DNA from 3 places in the Marinomonas pontica genome. Region 3 is predicted to be linked to each of the others. Evidence: predicted binding sites of a transcription regulator. Region 3 holds the regulator's gene; each other region holds the start of a gene.

Region 1 (10,623 bases), 720 kb from region 3:
TAAAATTGCTTGTGTCGAACGAATGTAGCCTTCTTGTTGCAAACGATGAATGCGCCGCCAGCAAGGCGATTGGGACAAGCCTATTTTATCTGCGATGTCTGTCGCGCTGAGGCTGCCATCGTGTTGTAAAAAATTAAGAATTTTACGATCGGTCGAGTCTAGGTTTTCCATAGGGTGCATCTCATTAAAGTAGTAATAACGATAAGAGATTCTCGGTGTTTAATTCAACACTTTGTTGGGTAATGCTCGATTTGAGGCTGATCACCACTCAATCGGTTGGTTATTCCAATCAAGATAAGCCGCTTTGTTGTCCATGGCGATATTTTCCATTATGGATAAAAGCTGTGTGGCAACAAAGTCTGCAGTGAAAAGTTTGTCCTTTGGCACCGAACGTTGAAATGGTTTCGAAAGTGGCGTGTCTGTAGTGCCGGGATGAAAAGCAATAAGCTTGACGTTTTTTGCTCTTCTGGCGTATTCCACTGCGCTGGTTTGAATCAGCATATTGAGAGCGGCTTTTGAGGCTCGGTAACTGTACCAGCCGCCAGTTTTATTATCTGAAATACTACCAATTCGAGCACTAAATAATGCAACTTGTGTAGCTTGCTCGCCTTGTAAAACGGGTAATAACTGGCTGAGCCACAGCATGGGAATGATGGTATTGGTATGAAATATTGTTTCTAGCTGAGAAGCTCTGATTTCTTCTAGCTTTCTTTCTGGCATCATACTCTCGTCATGCAAAACACCATTGCAGATTAAGACTTTATTTATCTTTCCAGAATAAGGCGTCAGTTTTCTACAGACTTGCTGAATACTGGCTTCCGTATAATCAGACTCTAGCCATTGAGTTTTTTCATCAACTGGATTGTTTGGTAAAGACCGGCTGACTGCCAATATTCCAAGGCAGTCTTGATCGCCTTCAAATTGTTGAATTGCGGCTTGAGCTATCGTGCTGCTCGCGCCTATTACGAGAGCGTAGAAAGTGGGCATGTTAAAACTCCAAAAAAACGAAAGTGGCGAAATCCGCTAAAGGTCACAGCGATCTTTAAGGCATGATGCGCAGCGTGGTTTGCCAGTCACAAAAGCAGATATTGGATGACGGTAACGAGCAAAAACCTTGTAGCCCATATCGGCAAAAAACCGAATGACTGGCCATCGGAGTGCCTGCATCCATTTGTGTTTGCCCACGAGTTTCCACGCAAGACAGGTGACGTCTAATCCTTTGAGTATTTTTCCACTCGACAGTTGGCCATGAAGAAGCTTATCCGCTTCGATTGGGTCGATATGTGGAAATTTATTCGTGAAACCGTCAGCGTGAATGTCTTCTAATTGGAGCTGATGGTGATGGTCTAATGACCGAAGTGTTTGCATTTCAGCGGCACAAAGCGGGCAGTGGCCATCGTAGAAGATCGTCAGCATGCATCATTACTCTTAATCTGATTGATGAGTATTGATACGAGGCTAAGAAAAGATTAGATCAGTTTGGCTCGATCTTTTAATAGTGAGGGTACAAAACCAGTAAGTGCATGACGCACACAATGGAAGTCAGTCCGAAATTCATCGACAAATACGGTTTGATTGTTTTGGTTGGCTTTAACCAGCGGGCTTCAATCCAGTAAAGACTAATGAATCCAAGTAACAGCAGCACCACGGAAAGTTCGGGTGTATTCATCAATAACGAGCACCAAGCAGACAACAAAATAATATTGCTTGAGATTAGCAACGTTTTGCCTGTGTTATGTTCAGGTTGCTCAATGACTCGCCCCCACAATACACCACTAATGAAGCTTAAAATAATGGCGCCATAGGTCGCAAAAAATGTCACCCCAGTTTTGCCAAATAAGGTGTCGTTGGCAAGGTTTAAATAGGTTGCCAAAAGAAAAGGAAGAATGCTCAACGTAGCAAGTGTTATGACTACGGGCTTATAAGAACGCATGTTGTTACCTATAAAAAGTACGGTTAAAAATACAAATATGAAAACAATGCGAATTATCTAATAATTTGGGCCGTAAAACAGTACTTAATGACCTTGTTTTGTCCTATTTTTGTGCATAAAAGTGTAAAGTTTTTTGTCTTTACTCATGATGAATCGCCATTGAGCGAGATACGGTCAAAGAGTACAATGGTCGGCTATATTTGAATTGAACGTGATGCCGCAACGGTCTTTACGTCTTTATTAACGAATTTTGCTTAAGGTGTGTTTAGAAATGCCAGCTAAAACAATGGATGAACTCGTCTCCCTATGTAAACGTCGCGGATTTATTTTCCAAGGCAGTGAAATCTACGGTGGTATGCAAGGTGCTTACGATTACGGTCCGCTAGGTATTGAATTGAAAAACAACCTAAAAGCCGCTTGGTGGCGCTCAATGGTTTACGAGCGTGATGATGTTGAAGGCTTAGACGCTGCCATCATTCAAAACAAACACGTTTACAAATACTCAGGTCACGAAGACACGTTCACCGATCCAATGGTCGATTGCCACGAATGTAAGTCTCGTATGCGCGCCGACCACATGAAAGACATTAAAGTGTGTGATAACTGTGGTTCAACGAATGTTACTGCGCCACGTGATTTTAACCTGATGTTTAAAACGAACGTTGGGCCAATGGTGAACGAAGAGTCTTACACTTACCTTCGACCAGAAACTGCACAAGGTATCTTCACCAACTTCAAAAACGTGGTCGATTCTACTTCTCGTACCTTGCCATTTGGTATTGCACAGATTGGTAAATCTTTCCGAAATGAAATTACGCCACGTAACTTCATCTTCCGTGTTCGCGAGTTCGAACAAATGGAATTGGAATTCTTCTGTAAGCCAGGCGAAGATGAAAAATGGCATGACTTCTGGGTCAACACTCGTAAACAGTGGTGGTTGGATCAAGGTCTAGCGGAAGAGAATATCCAGTTTGAATACGTGACTGGTGATGACTTGGCACATTATTCTAAATCGACTGTGGATATCTTGTACAAGTTTCCACATGGTTTTGAAGAATTAGAAGGCGTGGCGAACCGTACCGATTACGATCTAGGTTCTCATACTAAAGCTCAAGAAGAATTCGGTCTTTCTGCAAAAGTGAAGAAGAACGAACATTCAACGGCTAAACTGGCAATTCGTGATCTGGAAGAAAATAAGTGGGAAGTGCCTTTCTGTATTGAACCTTCTGCGGGCTTAGATCGTGGTCTATTGGCTGTGATGACAGAAGCTTATACAGAAGAAGAGCTACCAAACGGTACGACTCGTACGGTTCTTAAGTTCAAACCGCATCTAGCACCGATCAAAGTCGCTATTATGCCGCTTAAGAAGAATAAGCCAGAAATCGTTGCGCTTGCTAAAGAATTGAAGAACAAGCTGCAGAAGCTTGGTCTTGGCCGTATTCTTTATGAAAACACGGGTAACGTAGGTAAAGGCTACCGTCGTCACGACGAAGTGGGTACGCCAATCTGTGTCACTGTCGATTTTGACTCTATTGAACAAGAAGGCGCGCCAGTAACGGTTCGTGATCGTGACACAATGGAGCAAATTGTTGTGCCAGCGGCAGAATTGCCAGCTTACGTGATTAATTACTTCATCAACCAAAACTAATTTTTGTTGATGGCAAAAAAACCACGCTTTTGGAGGGCGTGGTTTTTTTGTGTTTGCCTTATTGCAAATGTAGGTTTAAAAAAACCTTAGAATACGTAGTTTACAGCGGCGCTATATCGACGGCCATCTGCAACATATCCATATTCATCATAAAGAATTTCTTCGTCAAGTAGGTTGTAGATCCCTGCTTTAAGCGTGAATTCTTGTGTTAATTTATAAACTATGCCTGCGTCAAGAATGGTGCTAGATGGTGCAACAATGGCGCTGGATGAAGGGCCGGTATTTGGCTGACTTTCTTCCCCACGGTAGGTTAATCGTCCCCATGAATTAAGCTTTTTTGTATTCTGCCAATTTAATCCTGCGCTAAATAGATGTTTTGGGAGTTGAGTAAGAGGTTCTCCTTTATACTCACCTGTTTTTTGTTCTGAATGGGTGAAAGTATAGCTAGCATTAATATCCAAGCTTGCAGTTAGGCCTTTAGTAATACTTGCTTCAATTCCTTGCGTTACGGCTTCATCAACGTTTATCCGATATGTTGGATCGGCCCCATTGGTGTTAGCACCATCGGTACAAATAGTTGTAGGGCATGTTACTCGTGTAATTTTGTCTTTGAAGTCATTATGGAAAATAGTAAAAGATGCGTTTAGTTGATTGGCGCCATTATAATTTAGACTGATTTCTTTGCTAATGGACGTTTCAGGTTTTAAGTCTGGGTTGCCATATATGTTGCCACCACGGCTAGTCTGTCCCCAGTCAGAGGTGATTTCCCTTAAAGTTGGAGAGCGAAATCCCCCAGATACCCCACCTTTTAATATCCAGTCAGATGACATTTGCCATACACCATATAAGCGAGGGCTAATGTGGTCACCAAAGTTTTCATCATGATCTAAACGAGCGCCACCTGTGATGCTTAATTCATCCGTTGCGTACCATTCATCTTCTACAAAAATAGCCGTTTGAGTTGATTTGATTTGTGTGCGATCAGAGATAGTATTGGAGTCTTGGTCGTTCAATTCAGCATGTTCAAAGTTGGCGCCAACTGTGAATGTTTGCGAATCGAATGGCATCACAAAACTGGTTTTTGCCGAGGTATTAGTAATACTGATATCGCGTCCTTGGTTATCTGTTTTTTCACGTTGAATAAAGGTTTCTGTTGTACCTATATCCCAACGCCCTGTATGAGATATAGCGAAATGGTCTTCAACTGTTTTTGTATTTGAGTCAGTACAACCACCACGACAACCTTCAGTTGCCGCCGTTTTTCCCATTAAGGAAATACGTCGTTGATTTGTTTGACCTGCTTCTAATGTAAAATCGTGATTGCTGTTGGGTGTAAAGGTTAATTTTGTGGATAGGCTGTTCAAATCTTTATCTTCATAGCCGTTTAAAATATTGTCTTCATCACGGCTATAGTTGCGACCATATATTTGTATACCTAAATAGTTTTCAATCAGAGGGCCTGCTATGTTGAAACTGGTTTGTTTGTAATCTCCCGAATCGTCGTTTTCTTGAAAGGTCACGTCTTGTTGAATACTACCGGACCATTCCGATCTTACTTTTCGTGTAATGATGTTAATAACACCGCCAATCGCGTCGGAACCATACAGTGTCGACATGGGGCCTCTTACAACTTCGATTTGCTCTATAGCATCTAGAGGGGGTAGCCAATCTGTTTCATAACCAGCATTTCCATTAGGGCGACTCTCACGGCTGGATATGCGTTTACCATCAACGAGTAGCAAAGTATAATTTGCAGGCATTCCACGTAAGCTGATATCCACACCACCATCACCTGCTCCGCCACCAGTAACAACAACCCCAGGAACGTTTCGTAATGCATCAGTAAGATCTGTGTAAGATTGCGATTCAATTTCTTCTCGACTAATGACACTCACTGATGCTGGAGCGCTTGCGACTTCTTGCTCATAGCCTGCAGCCGTTACAACCAATTTATCTAGGTCGACACTATTTTCTTCGGCTAGTAGCGTTGCGGAATGCGTTGTAGCACTAATGATGGTAGCAAGAACGGTAAGTTTATAGTGACGGTGTGAAGGGGTCATTATGAACATTTTCTCCATAGTTGAAAGGGAACTAATTTTGTATAATTGAATCTTAAAAGATATTAAGAATGCTTATCATTTGTATTATCTAGTAATGTGATCGATTTGTGGTGGTACGTTTTGTTCCTCTTTGCGCAACATCAGCAAGGTTAAGGACCAAAGCTGTTTCTTGCTGCTAGCAGGAGAGATCAGCACTTCGTATTGGCGTTCTGGAATATCTTAAAAGTTGGATCTGAGGAAAATGAATGTACGATCTAAATGAAGTAAGAACGTTTGTGTCTGTTATGGAGACAGGCAATTTAAAAGAAAGCGCTCAACAATTAGGGGTATCAAAATCTACTTTGAGCCGCCGTATTAGCCATTTAGAAGACGCTTTAAAGCAGCCTTTACTTCGTCGACAAGCCAATCGTTTAATTGCCAATGAAGCTGGCATCAAATTTTTGCCCTTTGCTAAGAAAATGCTGAATGTCGCAGACGAAGGTCATAAGGCGGTTGAAGAATTAAAAGAAGAGGTCAGTGGATCCATTGTGGCGTATGTTCACACAACTCTGGTGAGAGGCTGGTTTACAGGGTTGATGTTTGATTTTCTGGATGAGTTTCCTCAGGTCAATATTGAAATTCGGACAGGCAATCAGCTTTTTCAAGAGATAAAAAGCAACGATATTTGTGTGTGGGTGGGGGAACCAACTAACGACCAGTTGCGATCCGAAAAAATTGGCGAATTAAGTCAAGGTTTGTATGCCAGTACGGCCTACTTGGAACGTATCGGTATGTTAAATCATCCAGCGGAACTGAATCATTTTGCGTGGGTTGATACCTTAAAAAATGATCAAAACAACATTACATTGGATCACGAAACACAGGGTAATGTGTCATTTGAGTTACCGCCATCTCGTCTTACGGTGGATCAGTATGCGTTGCATGCGGATGCCATAGCTCGTGGAAAAGGCGTCGGATTATTGCCGCATTATTTTGCGAAAAAACATCTACACCGTCATCCAGACGTGTTTGTTTCCTGCTTACCTGAATGGAAAGGGAAAACCTTACCTGTGTACCTGCAATACCCTTTTGGGCATTTGCCGAAAAAAATGCAAACTTTAATTCAGCATTTGCGTGAAGAGGCGAAAGCGTTTTATTAAGCCGCTTTGCCTCTGTGTTGTATTACTGCGTCGCTTTCCACCAAGGTGTCAGTGGTGGGAGCGTATCTAAAGAAAATACATGGCCAAACTTCGGTGTGCTTAGGGCCACGTTTCGATTTTCTGCCTCATTGACCACCCGATCAAATGGGTCGTGCCAAGTATGAAAGGCCAAATCGAAAGTACCATTATGGATTGGCATCATCACCTTACCTTGTAAGTCGATATGAGCTTGCACACTTTGTTCTGGCGTCATGTGAATATCCGCCCAGTCTTTATCATAAGCGCCTGTTTCTACTAGGGTTAGGTCAAATGGCCCATATCGGTCACCAATCGCTTTAAAGCCTGCAAAATAACCAGAGTCTCCACTAAAAAAGAGACTTTCCTGCGGCGTTTTAATCACCCAAGATCCCCACAGTGTTGAATTGCCATCGCCCATGCCACGGCCAGAAAAATGCTGCGTAGGCGTAAAAGCAATCAAACCTTGGTGAGTTTGAAGCTCTTGCCACCAATCGAACGTGATGATCTTATTGGCCTCAATCCCCCAATTAATTAAGTCGCCATCTATGCCTTTTGGAACCAAAAATTGCTGTGTTTTGGCCATTAAAGCTTTGATGCTTGCTTTGTCCAAATGATCATAATGATTGTGAGAAATCAGTACTTTATCGATAGGGGGTAAATCTTTTAGGTCAATCGGCGGTTGATGGAATCGTTTTGGCCCAACGAACGAAAAAGGCGACGCACGTTCTGAAAAAACGGGATCAATTAGCCAATACTCACCATACACTTTCAACAAAACGGAAGAGTGACCAAGTTTCACCAAATGCAGCGCGTCGTTGCTCAGAGCGTCCAAATCGGCTCGTTGCATAGGCACGACAGGGATCGTAATGTCAGGTGTTGTATCGACTTTTTTCTCAGTAAAAAATCGCACCCACAAAGCGGCTGTGTCTTTAAAAGACAAGGGAGTTCTTGGTTGTTCATTATGGAATTTATTGCCATAGAAATGCTCAGATTCTGCATTCGCAGTAGGAGCTGGTTTGGCGACTAAATTGACATTAATAAAATAAATGGCAAGACCAAGCATGGCTAATACAGACAAAATGACTTTAATGGCTAACATTAATAACTGCACCCTTTAACGAGAAAGTAAGTAGTAAGCTGTCTATAATTTGGGCTAATAGTGGAATTGCAACGCCAGAAAAAGTAAGAACAGTCATGATCGTTAGAAATGATCCGTTATGATGATAGTTTTTACAGGCTCATAGCCATTTTAAACACCATGACGTTTGATTAGCTTTAACCTGAGGTGACGTTACCTAATATAAGCAGCACTTTTATTAGGTAACGCGGGTGAGGGGTTATTCCTTACCTATTGAGCCAATCTTATGAATGGATAAGTCGGCACCGTTAAATTCCTCTTCTTCGCTGAGGCGTAATCCATTCACTGTTTTCACTATGCCATACACAGCAAATCCGCTTGCTGTTGCAATGACGATTCCTGCTAGGCTTCCTATTAATTGGGAGGTAAAGCTAACACCACCAAGTCCGCCTAGCGTTTCGGAACCAAAAATGCCAGCGGCGATGCCACCCCATGCACCACAAACGCCATGCAAAGGCCAAACACCTAGCACGTCGTCAGTGTGTTTGAATTTTTGTTGGATGTGTGTGAATAAAATAGTGAAGATTGCTCCAGCTATCGCGCCGGTTACGAGGGCGCCAATTGGGTGCATAATGTCTGAACCCGCGCAAATTGCCACCAATCCAGCCAGTGGTCCATTATGAATAAAGCCAGGGTCGTTTTTGCCACACAACATGGCTGCGATAATACCGCCCACCATAGCCATTAATGAGTTAACAGCAACCAATCCACTGATGCCGTCTAATGTTTGTGCCGACATGACGTTGAAGCCAAACCAACCGATACATAAAATCCAAGCCCCTAAAGCAAGAAAAGGAATGTTAGAAGGGGCGAATGCCACCAGTTTTCCATGTCTAAAGCGACCACGTCGAGTGCCTAATAATATGATGGCTGCCAATGCGACCCAACCGCCAAAAGCGTGTACGACGACCGAACCAGCAAAATCATGAAATGGCGCACCGAAGTGCGTTTCTAAAAGATCTTGGAAGCCATAATTGCCATTCCAGACAATCCCTTCAAAAAACGGATAAGCCACACCAACAATGATCGCGGCTGAAACCAGCATCGGGTAAAACTTGGCGCGTTCAGCAACACCACCGGAGATAATCGCAGGGATGGCAGCGGCAAACGTCATTAAGAAGAAGAATTTCACCAGGCTATAGCCATTTTCTTGAGCCAACACGGCGGCGCTGTCAAAAAAAGTCACGCCGTAAGCAATGTGGTAGCCAATAAAGAAGTACACAAGCGCAGACACGGCGAAGTCAGTCATAATTTTAACCAATGCGTTGACTTGGTTTTTATGACGGACGGTTCCGACTTCGAGAAAGGCAAACCCTGCATGCATGGCAAAGACCATGATAGCGCCAAGAAGTATGAAAAGCGTATTTGAGCTGGAAACCAGCATTTCGACTGCACTGTTTGTGGGTGACACGGGGCGACTCCTAATGTTCTTTTTGCACTGTTATGGTTATAACGCCTGATCTGACGCTCTTTTTTGGGGCTTTTTGGGTGCCTTATCATAGAGCGACAAATGTATTTCATAACAACTAGCAATAATTGTTCCATGATGCTTTTTTTTGGTGCTTTCGGTGTTTTTTTCTTAATGCTTGTTCTAAATTGGTGCTTTTTGTTTTTCTTGGTTTGTTCTGGGAATATGAACCGAAGCCAGTTAATGAATGTATCCGCAATCAAGTTACCTTTTTTAACAATACTCTTATGCAGATACTTTCTATTTTATTTCTAACGACTTATTATCGAGAAGTAAGTATATTTTGGAATGCTAATGTTTCATTCTTAATACACTTAATATTGAATCGTTGCTTGAGGTCAAATTCATTTTGGCTAAGTTAAAAGATTGCTCATTTAAGAGCAGCATAAAATGAGGTTATTATGTCAGGTCAGTTAGTATCAGGTATTGTTAAGTGGTTTAACGACGAAAAAGGATTTGGTTTTATTGAGCGTGAAGGCGGAGCAGATGTTTTTGTTCACTTCCGTGCAATTAATGGTAATGGTCGCCGCACTTTGCAAGAAGGCCAGAGCGTTACATTTGAAGTGACTCAAGGCCAAAAAGGTCCTCAAGCCGAAAATGTTACCATCGTATAATTGAATCTTTGATATTCTCAAAGACCATGCTTTTTCTTGGCCTTATTGGCGATAGATAAGCATGGTTTTTTTATGCCTTAAATAAATGATATGTAGAAGTTAGGAGGGTGCTTGTTACCTGTTTTGTATTCCTTTAGGCGCTGTCCTTATGCGATTCGTGCGAGATACACGATTGCGTATTTGAATGTTCCAGTGAATCTCAGGGAAGTCGTGCTTAAAGCGAAACCTGAAGCGCTGCTGTCATTAGGGGGGAGGTCGAGTGTGCCGCAGCTGGTTGATATGGATGGTGCGCGTTATCCTGAAAGTATGGATATAATCTTATGGGCTTTATCCAAAAGTAATAATCGAATCAAGGTGAATAGCGTATGGCCTTCTGATGCGTGTCAGCGTAATAAGATGAGCGCTTGGATCAGATATAATGATGTGTTTTTTAAAAAATGGTTGGATCGTTATAAGTACGCCGATCGCTATACCGAATTCAGCGAATCCTATTACTTTGCTCAATGCGAGGTATTTTTAAGGCGACTGAATCGTCGTTTGGGTTTGCGTTCGTATTTAATGGGGGAGAAGTTGAGTGTTGCGGATATCTCGGTATTCCCATTTGT
Region 2 (10,623 bases), 2.0 Mb from region 3:
AAAGGTGTTCCCACGTACGCAAATTACTCAGTACGATGGTTTGTAAATGCGACTGAGTCAGGTCTGCTTTGCACCAATAATCGTCAATATCATACTGATCAATTAAATCATCTACTGGCGCCATACCTGGCTGACCAGTAAGCAATACAATTCGCACCAGATCGTTCCCAATGACTTCTCTGATAGTGCGAATTAAACGCAAACCCGCCACATCGGTCTCCATCACCACATCTAAAAACATGACCGATATATCTGGATTTGCCGCGATGACAGTGGCGGCATCCGCCGCAGAAGAGGCGGTCAAAAACTCAACCTCTTTATTGTCGTAGTTCAACGCGCTTAAACCGTTAAGCAAGGCTTCTTGATAGTCTTGATCGTCTTCTACAGACAAGATTTTGCAATAGTGTCTGGACGTAGGCGTCAGCAGTGTTGGATTGTCATTAGAGGGTAAATCCATCTTAGTTTCCCTTCCATTTTTAACTTGCGGTGTAAATTAGAACGATGATTACATTCCGTTAAGAGTAGTGATATTTTTGCAAATATCTTCAATATTTAAGAAAGTTTTTGTAACCACGCATTCTCTTCAATTTGTATGACGTTATAAAGAATACACGCTATTGTCTTTACCAAGAACACACATTTGCTTCGTAGGTTTGTGATATAGTAAAACGTTGAAAAAGACATCGACAGGCGGATTAAAAAAACCCCATGGACAAACATAAAGGCAATTTATTCATTTTATCTGCGCCTTCTGGTGCCGGTAAATCGACCTTATACAAGGCGCTATTGAGTCAAGACAGCCAGGTGCGAATTTCTATTTCTCATACCACTCGCGCAGCAAGAACCGGCGAAGAACACGGTCGAGAATACTATTTCACAGACGTTGAAGACTTTTTAGATATGATTGCGGAAGATGCCTTCTTCGAACACGCCCAAGTGTTTGATAACTATTACGGCACATCAAAGGCATCGATTTTCACCATGCTTGAAGACGGCTTGGATGTTATTTTAGAAATTGATTGGCAAGGGGCGCGTCAAGTTCGACAACTTTACCCTGACGCCATGGGGATTTTCATTCTGCCACCGTCGCTGGCCTCTCTTGAAGAGCGTTTACGTGGTCGAGGAACCGACGCAGATGACGTCATCCAAAGACGCATGAGCAAAGCCGTTAATGAAATGTCGCATTACGATGAATACGATTTTGTGATCGTCAATGACGACTTCGATACCGCCTTGTCACAATTACAGTCCATTTTCACCGCAATGCGCTCGAAAACCACTGTAATGAAAGAAAAAAATACCATTCTTATAAATGATCTCTTGTCATTGTAAGAAGCCGTTAAGTAGAATTACCCTTGGAAAAATAGATAACCGAACACAGAGGTCAAAATGGCTCGAGTTACCGTAGAAGATTGTTTAGAAAATGTTGATAACCGCTTTGAACTAGTGATGGTCGCGTCAAAACGCGCTCGTCAACTTGCCACTGGCGGCGAAGACGCAAAAGTGCCTTTAGAAGGCGACAAAGTTACTGTTGTTGCACTACGTGAAATCGCAGATAACCTGATCAACGCCAAGAATGTTGATCAGCAAAAGCGCCCATTGCACGAGTTTTAATCTCTATGGTGTCGCTCAGATCACAACAGTCGCACTTCCTTTTTGCCCTAGTGAGGTGAGCGATGTATACCATTGAAGAGTTAGCACTGACCTTGAGTCAGTATTTGCCTTACGAGCAAGTCTCGAAGGTAAAACGTGCCTACTATTACGCCGAACAAGCCCACGATGGCCAACGACGTAAAAGTGGCGAGCCCTATGTCACCCATCCTCTCGCTGTCGCCGAAATTCTATCGGAACTTCGAATGGATTGTGATGGACTGACTGCGGCGCTTCTGCACGACGTTATTGAAGACACTGGCATCAGCCGCGAAGCACTCACCGAGCAATTTGGAGAAGGTGTAGCAGGCTTGGTCGATGGTGTGAGCAAACTGACTCACTTAGAATTCAATAGCCAAATTGAGAAACAAGCCCATAACTTCCAAAAAATGGCCATGGCCATGGCCGATGACATTCGCGTCATTTTGGTTAAGTTAGCGGACAGATTGCACAACATGCGCACACTTGATGCCATGCCTGCCCACAAAAAACGCCGTATTGCCCGTGAAACATTAGACATTTATGCGCCTATTGCAAACCGCCTGGGTATGTACAACGTTCGGGTAGATTTAGAATCCCTTGCCTTTCAAGCTTACTACCCAATGCGCGCACGCATGCTTCAACGTGCCATCCACAAAAAATATGGCCAGCAGCGCATTAAAGACACCCAAAAGCTGGAAGACACCATTCGATCGGAACTCGCGGCAGACTACATAGAAGCCAGTATCAGCGTTCGTGAAAAACACATTTACAGCATTTATCAAAAGATGGACAAGAAGCGTCGGTCTTTAGATGAAATCATGGATGTGATGGGCGTGCGCATCGTCACCGATCGACACGACAGCTGTTATCGAATCCTCGGCGTGATTCATGCGCTGTTCAAACCGATTGAAGGTCGATTCAAAGATTACATTGCGGTTCCAAAATCCAATGGTTACCAATCTCTTCATACGACGGTACTAGGCACCAACGGCATTCCAATGGAAGTCCAGATACGCACAGAAGAAATGGATTTGGTGGCCAATAACGGCATTGCGGCCCATTGGGCATACAAGGTCGGCGGCACATCTAGCATGCCTAGCAACCATGACCGCGCGACAAAATGGGTAAAAAGCTTGCTGGAAATCCAGCAAAAAGCACGCAACCCCGTCGAATTTGTCGACAACGTGAAAAGCGATTTATTCCCAGACGAAGTGTATGTTTTCACACCGAATGGGCAAATTATTGAATTGCCTTCTGGTGCAACCCCCGTTGATTTTGCCTATGGCGTGCACACCGAGATCGGCAACACCTGTATCTCTTGCCGAATTAACCGCCGTCTTGCACCACTAAGTACACAGCTAGAAAGTGGCCAAACGGTTGAAATCATTACCGCGAAAAACGCTCAGCCAAATGTCGCTTGGTTAAGTTTTGCAATTACCGGCAAAGCGCGTACAAATATTCGTCATTATCTAAAAGACAAACAACGCGAGAATGCCATATCGATTGGTCATCGCTTGCTCACTCGTTCGTTAAATGCGTTTAAAACCAACATTGAAGAGCTGACTACCGAGCAAATTTCACAAGTATTGGCCACGCACCAACTGAGCTCGCTGGATGATCTATTAGAGTCCATCGGCAAGGGTCGTCATGTGGGCTATCTTGTGGCGCGTGAGCTGTTCCCGAACATAGATGAAGACACCTTAATCACGCCAAAATCGTTTAAGGTTAATGGCTCTGAAGGCATGCTCATTTCCTATGCGAAATGTTGTGCACCCATTCCTGGCGACCCCATTGTGGGCTATGTTCAGGTCGATAAAGGCATTATTATTCATCATCTCAACTGCCCTAACGTTCAGGATCATCTTTCTAATCCAGAGCGTTTTATTCATATGTCATGGGGCAAAGAGATCGAAGAAGAGCTGCACATCAGCTTGATCGTGACTTACATTAATGAACGCGGTGCGGTTGCTAAGATTGCCAGCTCGATCAGTGATACGGATTTCCAAGTGTCCAATTTGGACATTATTGAACGTGGTCGAGTCAGTCGCTTACGATTGAACATTACCATTTCCAGCCGCGTTGGCCTCGCCGATGTTATGCGCCGCATCAAAGCGGTTCGATGTGTGGAAAAGGTCAGCCGAGAAACCATTGTTGGGCGCTAAGTTCATCTACCTTTACTGTTAAATGATCTTCTAAAATAGGATACGTATTTATGTCAAAGCAAGTCATTCACACTGAAAACGCACCAGCGGCAATTGGACCATATTCTCAAGCGGTTCGCGCAGGCAACACAGTGTATCTGTCTGGCCAAATCCCTTTGGTGCCAGAAACCATGGAAGTCATCAGCGAAGACATCGTGGAGCAAACCACTCAGGTTTTCAAAAACCTACAAGCCGTGTGTGAAGCCGCTGGTGGCTCTCTAGAAAACGTAGTGAAGTTCAACATTTTTATGACGGACTTGGGTAACTTCGCAACGGTTAACGAAGTCATGACTCAGTTCGTTAAGCAACCTTACCCAGCTCGTGCAGCAATGGGTGTTCGCGCGTTGCCAAAAGGCGTACAAGTGGAAATCGAAGGTATCATGGTGTTAGAAGACTAAACGCTTCGCTCTGATACTGACCACAAAAAAAGAGGCCGAGGCCTCTTTTTTTGTGGCTGACATTCCTCGCAATGGCTATTTTTTCAGTGCGCGAAACGCATCGAGCAAGCCATGATAACCCGCGACATAACTTGGATACCGCAAGCGCCACCCTTGTGAGAAAAGGTATTGGCCTTGAATGCGCTTTCCTGACGTGGGCACAAAGCCTTCGCCATTGCTCACCGCCACATTCGCACCAAGACACGTCGCTAACCACAGCTTCACTTCCCACATAGACACAGGTGTTTGATCGGTCACAATCACATGAGCTGGCAGTGTTTTTTTACTCAGCGCGCAATGTGCCAATAGCACCAGAGCAGAAACCACATCATCACGATGGATACGATTCGTCCAGCTGTTCGCTTCCCATGCCTTTCCGCTTAATACCGTTTCGAGCAGCCGAAAGCGACCCGCTCCATAAATGCCAGAGCAGCGAACGGCCACACTGGCAAAAGCCGACGCCAACAGTCGCTCTGTGTCGAGCAATACCTCAGCGGTTACCGATGATGGCTGAGCTGGCGTTGATTCGTCGATCCACTCCCCTTGGCTTTGACCATAGACACTGGTGCTGGAGACAAAAAACACAGTGGGTGGCTGATCGGTATTTTTGTATCGACGGACTAATACTTGCGCCGTGTCAAAGTACGCGGCACGGTAAGCCACTTCATTGCGCCCATTTGGCGTCATGATTAAGAACACCACATCCGCCTCAGGAAGCATGCTGTCATCCATCTCAAGCAAATCCCCTGTGATGCCTTCCACACCATGGGGAAACACAGACTGCGTGCGACGTATGCCCGTTACATGATGACCTTGTGACACCAACTCACTGGCCAAGTCCGACCCTAAATCACCACACCCTGCGATAAGAATGTTTGCCATGCGCGTTCTCCCGACAACCTAGTACAGAAATATTCGTAACGAGTATACTTTATCAAAATATGTATTATCATAGTTATTAACAATGAATCGACCACGTCAGAGGGTGTGCTATGACATTAACGGAATTGAAATACATTGTAATGCTAGCAGAAGAAAAGCATTTCGGTCGCGCTGCCGATCGCTGTTATGTGTCACAACCAACGCTTAGCGTTGCCGTTAAAAAGCTTGAAGAAGAGCTTGGTGCAGCGATTTTTGAACGCAGCAAAAGCTCCGTTTACATCACCCCACTAGGCGAGCAAATCATCACCCAAGCCAAGCGAGTGTTGGATCAGGCCAACATGATCAAAGAACTGGCCAGCTCTGGAAAAAACCAACTAAAAGGCCCGCTTCGTGTCGGAGCCATTTATACCATTGCGCCGTATTTGTTCCCGTTTATGATTCCTGCGCTGCACAATGCCACATCAGAGATGCCCTTAGTCATCGAAGAAGACCTCACTGAAAACTTGCGTCCTAAGCTGCGTAACGGCGAGTTAGACGCCATTATCGTCGCCTTGCCATTTCGTGAGCCTGACGTCGTCACACAGCCGATTTATGAAGAAGAATTTGTGGTTTTGATGCCCAAAAAACACCCTTGGACAGCATTAAAAAGCATAGAGACCGATCAACTTTCTACCGACAATCTGTTGCTACTTGGCAAAGGTCACTGCTTTAGTGAACAAGTATTAGAAGCGTGCCCGATTGTCAGCGACAGCGAGTTCAATGAAGGACGCACCATTGTTAACGGCAGTTCATTGGAAACCATTCGCTACATGGTGGCGTCAGGGTTGGGAGTGACGGTGTTACCAAAATCCGCCGTGACCAATATCAATCATGATCTTTTGGAAGTTCGCCCATTCACTGCACCTGCTCCTAAACGCACCGTGGCATTGGCGTGGCGCGCCAGCTTCCCTCGACCAAAAGCAATCGAAGTGGTCAGCCAATCCATTCGTGAAGCTTGCAAGCATCTGGATTTATAAGCCAACAGCATGATGGATGGATTAGATACTCAGGATGTGCGCGAGCTAAAAGGCGTCGGCGATGCCATGGCAGAGAAGCTCGCCAAGCTGCATCTCCACACCGTACAAGACTTGCTGTTTCATTTGCCGATCCGGTACCAAGACAGAACGCGCGTGGTGCCGATCGGCTTGCTGCGGTTTGGTGACGAGGCTGTTATTGAAGGCCAGATTACAGGCAGCGAAATAAAAATGGGCAAACGCCGCAGTTTGCTGTGTCGGATTAAGGATCATACCGGCACCCTGTGCTTACGCTTCTTTCATTTTTCCGCCGCGCAAAAGAAACAGCTGGAAGCCGGCAAACGCGTGCGCTGCTTTGGTGAGATTCGCCGCGGCAGCACAGGGTTCGAAATCTATCACCCAGAATACAAAGTCATTGGCGAGGACGAAACACAGGAGGAGACAGCACAACTCACGCCCATCTATCCCCTGACCGAAGGTTTAACGCAAACCAAGATTCGCCAACTGTGTGAACAAGCGCTAGCGCGTTTAACGCCTTACAATTTACAAGAATGGCTACCCGATGAAATCCGCACGCAATTCAGCCTGCCGCCACTGAGTGATGCCATCCATTTTCTGCATCACCCGTCGAGAGAAGCCAACCTCGAATTGCTGCGATCAGGCAGCCATCCTGCGCAATACCGGTTGTCTTTCGAAGAACTGATGGCGCATCAGCTTTCCTTAATAGGCAAACGCATGAAAGCCAAACAAGATGCCGCAATTAAGGTTCAAACCGCAGGTGAATTAAGCCAACGACTGTTGCAACAATTGCCCTTCTCGCCCACCAATGCGCAAAGCCGAGTGTTTCAAGAGATTCTCACAGACCTAGGCGCAGGTCATCCGATGTTGCGCTTAGTACAAGGAGATGTTGGCTCAGGGAAAACCTTGGTTGCCGCTTTAGCTGCTGCGTCCGTCGTACAGGCAGGCTATCAAGTGGCTATCATGGCTCCCACCGAAATACTGGCAGAGCAGCATTACAATAACTTTCGTCAGTGGTTCAAACCCTTGGGGCTTAACGTCGCGTGGATGATTGGAAAACTCAAAGGCAAAGTGCGAGAAAAAGAGCTCGCCGACATCGCTTCAGGTGCCGCGCACATTGTGGTCGGCACTCACGCACTGTTTCAGGATACGGTTGAATTTGACCGTTTGGCGCTGGCGATTATTGATGAACAACATCGCTTTGGCGTACACCAACGCATGGCCTTACGAGAAAAAGGCATGAAACATGGCTTTCAGCCTCATCAGCTCATCATGACCGCCACTCCCATTCCTCGTACCCTAGCCATGTCAGCGTATGCGGATTTAGATTGTTCCATCATTGATGAGCTTCCACCTGGACGAACGCCAGTCAACACCATCGTGGTATCGGATCAGCGTCGCCAAGAGGTCATTGATCGAGTAAAGAGCGCCTGTGAAGAAGGCAAACAAGCCTATTGGGTTTGTACCTTGATTGAAGAATCCGAAGCCCTGCAATGCCAAGCCGCTGAAGACACGGCGATTTTGCTACAAGAACAATTGGGCAATTTGTCCATTGGCTTGGTACACGGTCGACTCAAAGCACAAGAAAAAGCCGACATCATGGCCAAATTCAAAGCAGGCGAGATTCAATTGCTGGTCGCGACCACTGTGATTGAAGTGGGTGTCGACGTGCCTAATTCCAGCTTAATGGTCATCGAAAACCCAGAACGACTCGGGCTGGCGCAACTCCATCAGCTGCGTGGACGCGTTGGGCGAGGTCAAGCCGCCAGCCATTGTGTGTTGCTTTATAAAGCGCCACTGGGACAACAAGGTAAAGAGCGACTGTCTACCATGAGAGAAACCAGTGACGGCTTTAAAATCGCAGAAAAAGACCTCGAATTACGCGGGCCAGGGGAATTACTCGGTACACGACAAACCGGCCTATGGGAATTCAAAGTAGCGGATTTACAACGTGATAAGAACTTGCTGGATGATGTTCAAAAGGCCGCTAGCCTGCTACACAGCCGATACCCTGACAGAGTATCGCCGTTATTGTCGAGGTGGCTTCCCAACCACGACCAATACCTTAATGTGTAACCGCTCGCTAAAAAAATGGGGGAACTAGGGAATATTGACCACGGTGGTGCTTTTCACTTCTTCCATTGCGACATAAGTACGAGATTCACGAACGTGCGGCAATGTTAACAACGTCTCACCAAGCAAAAGACGATACGAATCCATATTCGATACGCGCGCTTTTAACAGATATTCAAAGTCCCCAGCAATGAGATGGCACTCTAGTATTTCTGGAATTTCAGTCACAGCGGCTTTGAATTCATTGAAGCCTTCAGGGGATGTTGTTTTAAGGCGAATCTCAACAAACACAAGCAATCCAGCGTCTACTTTTTTGGGATTAACGAGCGCGCAATAACCGGTAATGTAACCGTTACGCTCCAAACGACGCACACGCTCTAAACAAGGCGTGGCACTCAGTCCAACGCGACTCGCCAACTCCACATTTGATAAGCGACCATTGATTTGCAGCTCACGAAGAATTTTTTTGTCTAAGCGATCAAGGGGTTTTGCTGAGTTATCCATCTGGTATGGATCTCCTTACATGCCTTCAAGTAATGTCCAAGTCTACCATGCAGATTGCAAATTATGGAAAGTGCTTTATTCAATATATTGCGTAAGGTTATTCAAATAAAGCACAACAAAATTCATCGGCGCACCAAAAGAATGCATAAATTTAACTTTTAGCAATAAATACTTACAAAAAAGTTAAAAGCGCCCTGTTTGCGTGCATCGATAGAATTTCAGATGCTTTGAAACCCTCATGAACTCTGACATTCAGAAGAAATGCATTCCGTTTTTTTTAATGAGCTCATTGTGCTTTTTCAACAAAAAAAGTGTAATAAATGCGCATTTCCTATCATAGAGATGAGATTTTATCCTTGACTACACTTCAAAAGAGTAATTCTATAGGGGGATGTGGCGATCTTTTAGAGGAATCGTCTGCATATACCCTACAACAAGAATAATTACATGTTGGCATCAAATTTGCTTAGACAATAAATACTGAGATTACAATTCTGAACTGTAAAATTCAGCAAGATAACAACATATATAAAACGCCTGGGAGGCTCAATACAATGAAATCGAATGTTACTAAATTACTTTCGACTGCCGCGATCGCTGCAACTATCAGTGCTGGCGCAGCTGCTGCAACGTTAGATGACGTGAAAGCTAAAGGTTTTGTTCAATGTGGTGTTAGTACTGGTGTTCCAGGCTTCTCAAATGCAGACGATAAAGGTAACTGGTCAGGCATCGACGTTGACGCATGTCGTGCTACTGCTGCCGCTATCTTTGGCGACGGCCAAAAAGTAAAATTCACCCCTCTTTCAGCGAAAGAACGTTTCACAGCACTACAGTCTGGTGAAATCGATGTTCTTGCTCGTAACACAACGTGGACTTACACGCGTGATGCGTCTCTAGGTCTAGACTTCACCGCGGTTAACTTCTACGACGGTCAAGGCTTCATGGTTCGTAAAGATTTGGGTGTTAACTCAGCATTAGAACTTGCTGGTGCAACAGTGTGTACTGAGCAGGGTACTACGACTGAATTGAACATGGCGGACTTCTTCCGTAAGAACAAAATGTCTTACGTTCCTGTTGTCGTACAAAAAGCTGACGAAGCGTTAGCGGCTTATGACTCTGGTCGTTGTGATGTATACACTACAGATAAATCTGGTCTAGCGGCTCACCGTACAAAACTAGCCGATCCATCTGCACACGTGATCTTGCCAGAAACTATTTCTAAAGAACCATTAGGTCCTGTCGTTCGTCACGGCGACAACCAGTGGAAAGACATCGTAACTTGGGCCATGTTCGTTCAAGTTAACGCGGAAGAAATGAACATCACGTCTAAAAACGTGGCTAAGATCAAGAGCGAAACAACAGACCCAGGCATCAAACGTCTACTAGGTGTTGAAGGCGATATGGGTGCTCAGCTAGGTCTACCAGCAGATTGGGCTTATAACGTTATCGCTCAAGTAGGTAACTACGGTGAAGTGTTCGAACGTAACGTTGGTCCATCTACTCCTGTAGATCTTCCACGTGGTCTGAATGCACTATGGACTGAAGCGGGCGGCATCATGTATGCGCCACCAGTTCGTTAATACCTAAAGCGACCTACCTGCTTGGGTATTTGCTCAGCGGCTACATAACAGCCGCTGAGTTTCTCCCCCCTTTCTTACACATCTGACGAGCATTTAATTGCCTGAACCAAGATGAGCGAAAATACTAATCCTAGTAATAACAGCCTTTTGAATGATGCTGGCACTCGTGCCATGATCTTTCAAATTGTGCTGCTGGCTATGGTGGTTTTTGCGGGTTACTACCTATTTAGCAACCTACAAGCCAACTTAGACAACCGAGGAATTTCTACAGGTTTTGCCTTTT
Region 3 (10,623 bases):
AACCAGACGCGTACTAATCGGAGCAATCAATTCACGAGCTTCAAGGCCGTTAGCTTTGAGCGTATTACCCGTATCAACGATATCAACGATCAAATCCGCTAACCCCATAATAGGCGCCAACTCCATCGCACCATAGAGCTTGATAACATCGGCCTGAATACCCTGCTCGGCAAAATACGCTTTTGCCGTTTTAATGAATTTAGACGCTACCTTCAAACGTCGATTTGGCAAAGGCTGCCCCACCACGCCAGCGGTCATCAATCGGCATTTTGCGATTTTTAGATCCAGCAATTCATATAGATTTTTGGTAGAAGCTTCCATCAAAACATCTTTACCAGCAACTCCAAAGTCCGCCACACCATGATCAACATAAGTGGGTACATCCGTCGCTCGTAAAATAACCAGTTTAATATGGTCATGGTTAGTGTCAAAAATCAGCTTTCGACTTTTGCTAATATCTTCAAGCGGAACGATATTCGCCTTTTCTAAAAGCGGTAAAGTTTCACCAAGGATGCGCCCTTTCGATAGCGCAATCGTCAACGTTTTGCTCATATTAATTTAAAACCCGTGAAATTTTCGCACCCAACGCACCGAATTTTTCTTCAATACATTCGTAACCACGATCGATGTGGTAAATACGGTCAATCTTAGTATCACCTTCAGCAACCAAAGCAGACAACACCAAACTCGCCGAAGCTCGCAAGTCAGTCGCCATTACCGGCGCACCCTTAAGGCGCTCGCAACCTCGGACAATCGCTGTGTTACCTGTTACCTCAATGTCGGCACCCATACGTAGCATTTCATCCACGTGCATAAAGCGGTTTTCGAAAATATTTTCGATCACTCGGCCCACCCCGTTTGCAACGGAGTTTAGTGCCACAAATTGAGCTTGCATGTCAGTTGGGAAAGCAGGATAAGGCGCTGTACTGATATTAACTGCGTCTGGACGTCGACCTTCCATATCCACTTCAATCCAGTCTTCCCCGCTGGAGACTTTTGCACCAGCTTCTTCTAGTTTGGACAACACTGCCTCAAGAGATTTAACGTTTGTGTCGATCACTCTGACCTTTCCGCCAGTAATCGCAGCCGCAACCAAGAAGGTTCCCGTTTCAATTCGATCAGGCATGACTGGATAGCTTGTACCATGCAAGGCCTCAACACCCTCAATGACGATAGTGTCGGTGCCATGACCAGTGATTTTAGCCCCCATCGCAATAAGACACTCGGCCAAATCAACAACTTCAGGTTCACGTGCGGCGTTTTCTAGAATAGTTTGACCATCTGCCAATGTTGCTGCCATCAGAAGGTTCTCAGTGCCTGTCACGGTCACTTTGTCAAAAAAGATACGCGCACCTTTCAGACGACCATCGACACTGGCGACAATATCGCCACCTTCTACACTAATCGTTGCACCCATCGCTTCTAATCCGCGCAAATGCAGATCCACAGGGCGACTACCAATCGCACAGCCACCAGGAAGAGATACGATCGCTTTACCAAAATGACTCACCAAAGGACCGAGCACCAAAATGGAGGCGCGCATGGTTTTTACAAGCTCATAAGGAGCTTCGCAGTTATTCAATGTAGAAACGTCCAACTGAACGCTCATTTTCTCATCCACGACAACGCCACACCCCATCGAGCCCAGGAGCTCCAGCATGGTAGTGATATCATGTAAATGCGGAAGATTTTTAATGGTGATCAGTTCTTTCGTTAACAAAGTTGCCGCTAAAATTGGCAACGCAGCATTTTTCGCGCCAGACGCACGAACCACACCATTAAGCCGAGTACCACCGGTAATCAGAAGCTTGTCCATATTATTAATCTCTTATAAACGCTATTTTATAGCTTATTTGCTTGTTCTGGCGTGTAGGTTTTCATGGTTACGGCATGAATCGCGCCACTAGAAATGGCTTCTTGGAGGTGAGAATATACAAGTTGCTGTCTCTTAACGGTCGACAAACCTTCAAATTCACTCGTCACTACCACTACTTGAAAATTACAACCTTCGCCCTCTGCAACCACATCACAGTTAGGGATAGAGGATTCTAAAAGTGCTTTAACTTCAGCTGCGTTCACAGTCGCTCCAATAGATAAATATACTTAATTTGGTTTATTCTACCTTAGTACAGCCAACTACATAACACCTCTTAGGCGAACTCTGAAGAAAAAACTGGCTGTTTTCTTAGATTTTATTCAAGGCTGACAATCTGCCAGACAAAAAAATCCGAATCCACAAAATGGACTCGGATTTTAAGAAATGAAATTGCGGAAATTTAGACTATGATTTTTTTGCCAAAGACTCACGCCAAGCATTAATCGCCAATTCAATATTGTTCTTATTTTGCTCCATCATCACGCCAAACTGCTTACGGAACGTTAAGCCAAAATTAATGTTATTAATCACAATATTACTCAATAACCAACGCCCCTGCTTAGACTCTTCCATATAAAAGGAAATATTTAACAAGCCACCCGCTTCCATTTGAAAGTCAACATCCACTTTCGTTTCTTTACCACGACCTTGAGGCCCCAAAGGCAGCACCTCAATACGATCAGCATCCAACTCAAGCAACGATGCCCCATAGGTTTTTAGCAACGTATCTTTTGTGACGGTTGCAAAACGCACTCGCTGTTCAGGTGAGGCACGACGGTAGTATTTCCCCATCACTTTTTTAGAGAAGTCATCAAAATCAACAACATTCTCCAAAATGGCGTTTACCCTTTCTTCAAGCAGAGCTGGGTCCTTTGACAAAACGTCTTTATCCGCAACAATCTGTGTACGAAAAGCATCCACCACCTCAATGACGGCCTCTCTAGCCGCTTCTTCATTCGACCAAGCTAAACTGGCACCAACGACAGAAAAAATTAAAAAAGCACGTGACAACAATTTCAACATATTACTTCTCCGAATCACCGGCTTTAAATAAAAACTGACTAATTAACGTCTCTAACACCAACGCGGACTGCGTGTCGAATATTTCACCGCCGTCAGTCAGCATTTCATCATCAGCACCGATAGACAGCCCCAAGTATTTCTCACCCAATAGGCCGCTAGTCAAAATAGCAATCGAACTATCAGTAGGAATATTGTTCACATCAGAGTCAATATTCATTGTAACAAGCCCCATATAAAGCTCTTTATCAAGAGTAATGGACTCCACACTGCCGATGGTCACACCCGCAATGGTTACCTTGGCACGATTACTTAAACCACCTATGTCATCAAATCTCGCCACAATCTGGTAAGTGTCCTTTTTGTCAGTAAAAGCCAACCCACTTACCTGCACCGCCAGATAAACAAACGCCAAAATACCCAATAAAATAAAAGACCCAACAAACAATTCCGTGCGCTTACTTCTCATTTTAAAAATCTCCAAACATGGCGGCGGTTAATACAAAGTCCAACGCCAAAATAGCCAATGAACCTAAAACAACAGTGCGGGTCGTGGCTTTACCAATCCCTTCGGAAGTTGGCACACACTCATACCCTTGATATACCGCAATCCAAGTAACGGCAATTGAAAAACACACAGCTTTAATAAAGCCATTTACGATGTCAGTGTCAAAATAAACTGATTGCTGCATCAGAGACCAAAAAGCGCCATCATGAACACCCAACCAATTCACAGAAACCACCAGACCACCGATAATACCGGTGGTGGAAAAAATCAAACTCAGCAATGGCAGACAGATAACGCCAGCAATAAACCTAGGAGCAATAACCCGACGTAACGGATCAACCCCCATCATTTCAAAGCTAGACAACTGCTCTGTCGCTTTCATTAGACCAATCTCAGCCGTTAAGGAAGACCCCGCACGCCCAGCAAACAACAACGCCGTTACCACAGGCCCAAGCTCTCGAAGTAACGCCAATGCCAGCAATTGCCCCACCGCCTCTTCGGAACCAAATTTGGCCAAGATGCTGTAACCTTGCAAGGCCAACACCATACCAATAAACGCACCCGAAACAACGACAATCACCAGCGACAACACACCAACAGAATACAGTTGCTTAATCAGCAGATTAATCGATTCTTTAAAACGTACCGGCAATCTAAAAATACTTTGCGCCAAAAATATGCCCGCTCGACCAACCGACTCAATCCAGTCAAGTAACGCACCGCCCAGTAATGCAACCATTTTCATACCGTCACCTCGACACCAGCCCGATCTTTTTCGGGGTAATGAAACGGCACAGGGCCATCTGGCTCGCCATTTAAAAATTGCTTCACTTCAGCGTCATCCGACATCCTAATATCTTCTGGCGACCCTTCTGCAATCACTCGACCACCAGCCAAGATACAAACATGATCGGCGATAGAAAGAGACTCTTCAACATCATGGGAGACCAATACAGACGTCATATTCGCAGATTCATTTAACTGACGAATCAGCTTCACCAGCACACCTTTAGAAATCGGGTCTTGCCCGGTAAAAGGCTCATCATACATGACTAACTCGGGGTCCAACGCGATCGCTCTAGCCAATGCTACTCGTCGTGCCATACCACCAGAAAGTTCAGAAGGCTTTAGTCGAGCCGCACCACGCAAACCGACACTATGAAGTTTTTCCAACACTTTTTCGTTGATGGCTTTTGCATCAAGCTTAGTGTGTTCTTCCATTGGGAAAGCGATATTTTCAGCCACAGACATGTCACTGAACAAAGCACCACTTTGAAATAACATCCCCATTTTCTTTCGCACTTTATAAAGTTCAGACCTGGATAACGTATGAACATTTTTACCGTCCACGAGCACCAAACCCGAATCTGGTGACAATTGAGCCGCAATTAAACGCAATAACGTGGTTTTACCCGTACCACTTGGCCCCATAACCGCGGTGATTTTACCTCTTGGGATAGTAAGAGAAACATTTTCATAAATGACACGATCCCCTCTCGAAAAGCTCAAATCTTGGACTTCTATATAAGCATCAGCCACGAGTACACCTTTATCATCCTTTCTAAATATCGCCTGATACTATCACTGCCCCTTAACAATTAGAATCGCAGCAAGGGCAAATCTAATTTGTTTGCAAGATCAAGCCTTGAATTTCATCGTCAAACCTCATTAAATGGTGCTTTCCTTTTCTACGAGTATTATCAACGATATGTTGCTGTTTTCCATCGCCCTTGTTGCAGGCTTAATTTTACTGGTTTTGAGTTCCGATAAATTCATAGAGCACTCAGCTCTGGTTGCAAAAAAACTAAACGTCAACCCAATGGTGATTGGTATCACACTAGTAGCATTTGGAACATCCGCACCAGAAATGGTGGTTTCTGCCATTGCTGCACTTGATAATGCACCTGAAATTGCCATCGGCAATGTGCTGGGCTCCAATATTGCCAACATTGCTTTGGTCCTTGGTATCACCCTGTTATTTTCAGCCATTCCAATCGCCCAAGGCCTTTCAACGAAAGAAGTACCTTTAGTGCTTACTATTACACTACTAACGGGCTTCTTATTATTCGATCAAACACTTGAAGCTTGGGATGGCATTATCCTGATTGCCGCTTTTTTGATTGTATTAATCCTGTTATTGCGAGGCAGCAAAGATCTAGAAGACGAGCTAGATGAACTGTCGGAGCATGAAGACACCTCTATAGGAAAGTCTTTAATCATTGCTTTAATTGGATTGGCTGTTTTGATTGGTAGTTCCAAACTGCTTGTTTGGGGAGCAATAGGCATTGCGACCGCACTTGGGGTAAGCGAGCTTGTCATTGGTTTAACCATAGTTGCTATTGGAACAAGCCTTCCTGAACTCGCTGCCTCTGTAAGCAGTGTCAGAAAGGGTCATCACGACATCGCAATTGGTAACGTACTGGGTTCTAACATTTTCAATTTAGCCACCGTACTTCCATTGCCCGCATTGCTTGCACCTGGAGTCATTGATTCAAGCGTCACTCACAGAGACTTTCCCTGGGTTCTTGGTTTAACACTGGCATTGGCGCTTGCCATTTACATTTTCAAGAAAACCAAGAAGAACGCGATCCCAAGATGGGTTGGACTTCCTCTCATCGCTTGCTATGGCGTGTATTTATTCATACTTAGCACCAACGGCTCAATGTAATGTCGTATTTAACGGATCAGATTCGACCAAAACTCATTTTTGTTGCGGCAGCGATTATTATTGGTGCCGGCCTGCTAGGCTGGTATAGCACAACCCCCATAAAAAATCTGGTTCAGACAGATTCATTGCGCAACTCTCCCGATTACTTTATTACCAAAGTAAAAGTCAAAGAGTTTGATCAAAATGGTGAATTGATAGAAACACTGAACGCCCAGCAAACACTGCACTTTGTGACTGAATCCAAGACGCTACTCGAAAACCCCAGTATTGAACGCTACTCTAATTCAGGACAATGGCACGCAAAAGCAGATAAAGGGGTTATCGATGATGGAAGTAATGATATTCTATTAACCGATAATGTCATTGCAACTAAGACATTTCTAAAGTCGGAAGACATTCAGCTTAGTTCAAACAACATGCATTACAAAGACAGCGACAAATCAATTACCAGTTATGGAGCGGCGACACTGACCTCTACACAAGGCGAGACCTCCGCTGGTACGATTACCACTTATATAAATTCAGAAGAAGTCGTGATGACAGGATCTGTACGAGGAAAATATGAAACGATTCATTAACGCCAGCATGTTGCTCACCACTGCCCTTATTGGCCAATATACGTACGCACTGCCTGATGACATCAACAAACCACTAGAGATTCAAGCGGATGAAGCATCGTTCGATCAAAATTCAGGTCAAGCCATTTACAAAGGCAACGTCTTTGTAAAACAAGGTTCTATTGAAATCCAAGCCGAATACCTGAAAGTTTCGACAGACGCAAATACGCGTAAATTTAGCAGCCTCGAAGCGTCAGGTTCACCAGCCAAATTCAGCCAGCAAGTGGACTGGAGTGGCAACATTGTGATCAGTAAAGGCAATGAAATACACTATCAAACAGACGAATCTAAATTAGAAATCATTGGCGATGGTTATTTAAGCCGCATTCAAAACTCCATCACCGCAGACTACATTCTGTACATGATTCAAGACGGCACATTCAGCGCAGAGAAAAAAGATTCGGGACGCGTATCCATGACATTACAACCACAAGCGCCTGAGGCAAAACAATAGATGGCCTTACTAGAAGCAAAGCACCTTGCTAAAAGCTACAAAAAAAGAAAAGTCGTAAAAGACGTTTCTATCTCAGTAGAGTCCGGCCAAGCCGTCGGCTTGCTCGGCCCCAATGGCGCAGGAAAAACCACATGCTTTTACATGATCGTTGGCATGGTGGCTAATGATGCGGGTGGTATCTTTATCGATGGCCACGACATCACCCACGATGCCATGCACACTCGTGCCCAAAAAGGCATTGGCTACTTACCTCAAGAAGCGTCCATTTTTCGTAAAATGTCTGTTGAAGACAACATTTTGGCCATCCTTGAAACGCGCAAAGAGCTAAGTAAAGACGATCAAAAAGCAAGGCTTGAAGAACTTCTCGAAGAGTTTCACATCACCCACATCCGCACCAACCTTGGGATGGCGCTCTCCGGTGGCGAAAGACGTCGGGTGGAGATTGCCAGAGCACTTGCCATGAACCCAAAATTCATACTGCTTGATGAACCTTTTGCTGGTGTAGACCCTATTTCAGTTGGCGACATCAAGCTCATAATAAAACACCTACAAGAGAGTGGAATTGGCGTTCTAATCACAGATCACAACGTCAGAGAAACACTCGACATCTGCGATAAAGCCTACATTGTCGGCAATGGCTACATCATTGCTTCTGGTGACGCGAGTACGGTCATCAACAATGAACAGGTAAAAAAGGTCTATTTAGGCGACGACTTCCGCCTGTAACCCCTTATCATTGCTGTAGAAAGGGAGTAGTATGCACAACTCGTTCCAATTCATTCAAACAAAAAGAGTTGCTCTATGAAGCAGTCTTTGCAATTAAAACTCGGTCAACAGCTGACCATGACGCCTCAACTGCAACAAGCCATTCGCTTGCTGCAGCTTTCTACGTTGGATTTAAAGCAAGAAATCCATGAATTTTTAGAGTCCAATCCACTTCTTGAGCTCGATGACGAAGAACATACGAACAGTGATACTCAAGCAAGCATCGAATCCAAAATTGCAACAGAAACACCAATAGAAACAAACAGCGAAGAAGCGCGTTTAGAATCTGAGTGGACAGAAAGCATCCCAGAAGAGTTATCAATAGACAGTAACTGGGATGACACTTACCAAAGTTCTGCTGCCGTTAGCGACAGCAATAGCTTTGAAAGTGAAAGCGATTTTGAAAGCCGTAACGCACCCGCTGAAAGCATCCAAGACCACCTTATTTGGCAATTGAATCTGACCCATATGTCGGACAGAGACATTGAAATTGCTTACGCGATTATTGAGTGTGTGCAGCCTGATGGGTATTTAAGCATTACACCCGAGGACATTTGCGAATCACTCAGTACAGAGCTAGAAGAGCTGGAAATTGACGAAGTTATTGCTGTGCAGCACCGACTTCAGCGCTTCGACCCTGTTGGCGTTTGCTCTATCGATTTACGAGATTGCTTACTTGTTCAATTGGAAGCCTTTCACAGCCATCCATTATTCAAAAGCACTTACAATTTAATCGATCATTACCTACCACTTTTAGGCAATCGTGATTTCGCTCAGCTGAGCCGAAAGACAAAACTAAAAGACGAAGCGTTAAAAGAAGTTATTCATTTAATTCAACAGCTAAACCCCAGACCTGGCTCAGTTATTGACGCTGATGACACAGACTATGTCATCCCTGATGTGTCCGTCAAAAAACGCAATGATGTCTGGCAAGTAGAGCTAAACAACGACGCTCTCCCCCCCATAAAAATCAACGAAACGTATTCTGCAATGGCGAGTACAGCCACCACAACGGAAGATGCGACTTACATAAAAACATCGCTTCAAGAAGCCAAGTGGTTCATGAAAAGCCTTCAAAGCCGAAACGAAACGTTGTTAAAAGTGGCCAGCTGCATCGTTAGTAGACAAATAGATTTCTTTGAACTGGGTGAAGAAGCCATGAAACCCATGGTACTTCACGATGTGGCCGAAGAAGTGGGAATGCATGAATCGACCATTTCAAGGGTGACAACTCAGAAATACATGCACACCCCAAAAGGCATTTTTGAACTAAAATACTTTTTCTCAAGCCATGTAAACACAGCATCAGGTGGAGAGTGTTCCTCTACCGCCATTCGCGCCATGATCAAAAAGCTTGTTTCAGACGAACCGGCGAAAAAACCATTAAGCGACAATAAACTCGCTGCCATTTTGGCAGACCAAGGCATACAGGTTGCCAGACGAACGGTAGCCAAATATCGTGAGGCGATGAATATCCCTCCTTCCAATGAACGAAAACGACTGATCTAAACGGAAACCATTTTATCATGTCATTGAAATCATTATTAAAAGCAGACCTAGTTCTTGCTAAACAAGATATCGTTAGTAAAAAACGCGTTTTAGAAAGCATTGCCGAAGTCGCTTCAAATCGTCTACATTGCAACAACGAAGCTGTCTACGATGCCTTACTTGGCCGTGAAAAACTCGGAAGCACAGGTATTGGCAATGGCATAGCGATTCCCCATTGTCGACTAGAGTCAGCCAATCACACTGCCATCGTCGTGATGTCACTGCAAACGCCAGTCGACTTCGATGCCATCGACAAAAGAGCGGTTGATCTGATCTTTGCGCTTATCGTTCCTCCTCATGAATGCGACCAACACCTTGCTACTCTGGCGCAAATTGCCGAATTAGCACAGTCTTCAGAGGCGCTAGACAAATTGCGAACTGCAAACAATAACGAAGAGTTATTTACTATTTTTAACACACTAATATAGGTACGGCGTATGCAGGAAGAGTCTATCGTCATAATAAATAAGCTGGGCTTGCATGCTCGTGCCGCCGGCAAACTCATCGAAACCACTACACGCTTTTCTTGCGACATCACCATCGAAAAAGATGGTCGCAACGTAGATGGAAAAAGCATCATGGCAATGATGATGCTTGCGGCGGGAAAAGGCACAGAAATACGCATTAAAACCAATGGTGACGACGAAAAAGAAGCCATTGAAGCCATCATTGAGCTGATTAATAATCGCTTTGGTGAAGACGAGTAACGTTCAGATGCCAGAACAAAGCACCCTAAATCATTTGCAAACAGTGACCGAATCCCTCGAATCGGGCGCTACCATGCAAATCCGTTATCTGCTTAACGGTGCTTTACCTGCACAAGATGTCGCTCGCTTACTAGAATCCTCCCCTCCCAAAGAGCGTAAACTGCTCTGGGAGCTCATAGAAGCAAAAAACGAAGGCGAAGTATTACAATATCTTAGTGAAGATATTGGTGTTCAGTTCATGAAAAATATGGACACTGAGCGCCTTATTGCCGTCTCTGAACACTTTGAAAGCGATGACCTCGCTGACCTTTTACAGCACCTACCTGAAAAAGTTGTAAAAGAAGTTCTTGCCTCCATGACAACGCAAGACAGAACCAGAGTAGAAGCGCTTCTAAGCTACTCAGAAGATTCTGCCGGCGGCCTGATGAATACGGACACGATTACGATTCGTCCAAACATC

The links. Region 3 encodes sigma-54, which starts transcription at its own class of promoters, with help from an activator protein. Its sites were predicted from a motif close to TGGCACNNNNNTTGCTNT; they were not measured.
Region 1: a site for sigma-54 is predicted at 9,463-9,480, ahead of AABA11_RS03440 (ammonium transporter). Genes of this name have one in related genera too.
Region 2: a site for sigma-54 is predicted at 9,212-9,229, ahead of AABA11_RS16285 (amino acid ABC transporter substrate-binding protein). Genes of this name have one in related genera too.

The regions. Positions count from the first base shown of each region.
Region 1 is NZ_AP027271.1:730,784-741,406, forward strand. It holds gene AABA11_RS03400 (Lrp/AsnC family transcriptional regulator) at 1-171, opposite strand, end outside; gene AABA11_RS03405 (SDR family NAD(P)-dependent oxidoreductase) at 262-987, opposite strand; gene AABA11_RS03410 (thiol-disulfide oxidoreductase DCC family protein) at 1,024-1,416, opposite strand; gene AABA11_RS03415 (DUF3429 domain-containing protein) at 1,493-1,933, opposite strand; gene AABA11_RS03420 (glycine--tRNA ligase) at 2,205-3,581, shown strand; gene AABA11_RS03425 (ligand-gated channel protein) at 3,668-5,641, opposite strand; gene AABA11_RS03430 (LysR family transcriptional regulator) at 5,887-6,780, shown strand; gene AABA11_RS03435 (MBL fold metallo-hydrolase) at 6,803-7,897, opposite strand; gene AABA11_RS03440 (ammonium transporter) at 8,136-9,347, opposite strand; gene AABA11_RS03445 (cold-shock protein) at 9,806-10,018, shown strand; gene AABA11_RS03450 (glutathione S-transferase) at 10,130-10,623, shown strand, end outside.
Region 2 is NZ_AP027271.1:3,450,892-3,461,514, forward strand. It holds gene AABA11_RS16240 (EAL domain-containing protein) at 1-457, opposite strand, end outside; gene gmk (guanylate kinase) at 709-1,332, shown strand; gene rpoZ (DNA-directed RNA polymerase subunit omega) at 1,390-1,614, shown strand; gene AABA11_RS16255 (RelA/SpoT family protein) at 1,677-3,794, shown strand; gene AABA11_RS16260 (RidA family protein) at 3,845-4,231, shown strand; gene AABA11_RS16265 (NAD-dependent epimerase/dehydratase family protein) at 4,307-5,152, opposite strand; gene AABA11_RS16270 (hydrogen peroxide-inducible genes activator) at 5,263-6,168, shown strand; gene recG (ATP-dependent DNA helicase RecG) at 6,178-8,259, shown strand; gene lrp (leucine-responsive transcriptional regulator Lrp) at 8,284-8,760, opposite strand; gene AABA11_RS16285 (amino acid ABC transporter substrate-binding protein) at 9,315-10,340, shown strand; gene AABA11_RS16290 (amino acid ABC transporter permease) at 10,452-10,623, shown strand, end outside.
Region 3 is NZ_AP027271.1:1,446,241-1,456,863, reverse strand. It holds gene hisG (ATP phosphoribosyltransferase) at 1-552, opposite strand, end outside; gene murA (UDP-N-acetylglucosamine 1-carboxyvinyltransferase) at 554-1,816, opposite strand; gene AABA11_RS06785 (BolA family protein) at 1,843-2,079, opposite strand; gene AABA11_RS06780 (MlaC/ttg2D family ABC transporter substrate-binding protein) at 2,282-2,899, opposite strand; gene mlaD (outer membrane lipid asymmetry maintenance protein MlaD) at 2,901-3,365, opposite strand; gene mlaE (lipid asymmetry maintenance ABC transporter permease subunit MlaE) at 3,367-4,149, opposite strand; gene AABA11_RS06765 (ABC transporter ATP-binding protein) at 4,146-4,943, opposite strand; gene AABA11_RS06760 (calcium/sodium antiporter) at 5,113-6,072, shown strand; gene lptC (LPS export ABC transporter periplasmic protein LptC) at 6,072-6,650, shown strand; gene lptA (lipopolysaccharide transport periplasmic protein LptA) at 6,634-7,143, shown strand; gene lptB (LPS export ABC transporter ATP-binding protein) at 7,144-7,869, shown strand; gene AABA11_RS06740 (RNA polymerase factor sigma-54) at 7,945-9,417, shown strand; gene ptsN (PTS IIA-like nitrogen regulatory protein PtsN) at 9,435-9,884, shown strand; gene AABA11_RS06730 (HPr family phosphocarrier protein) at 9,894-10,163, shown strand; gene mgtE (magnesium transporter) at 10,171-10,623, shown strand, end outside.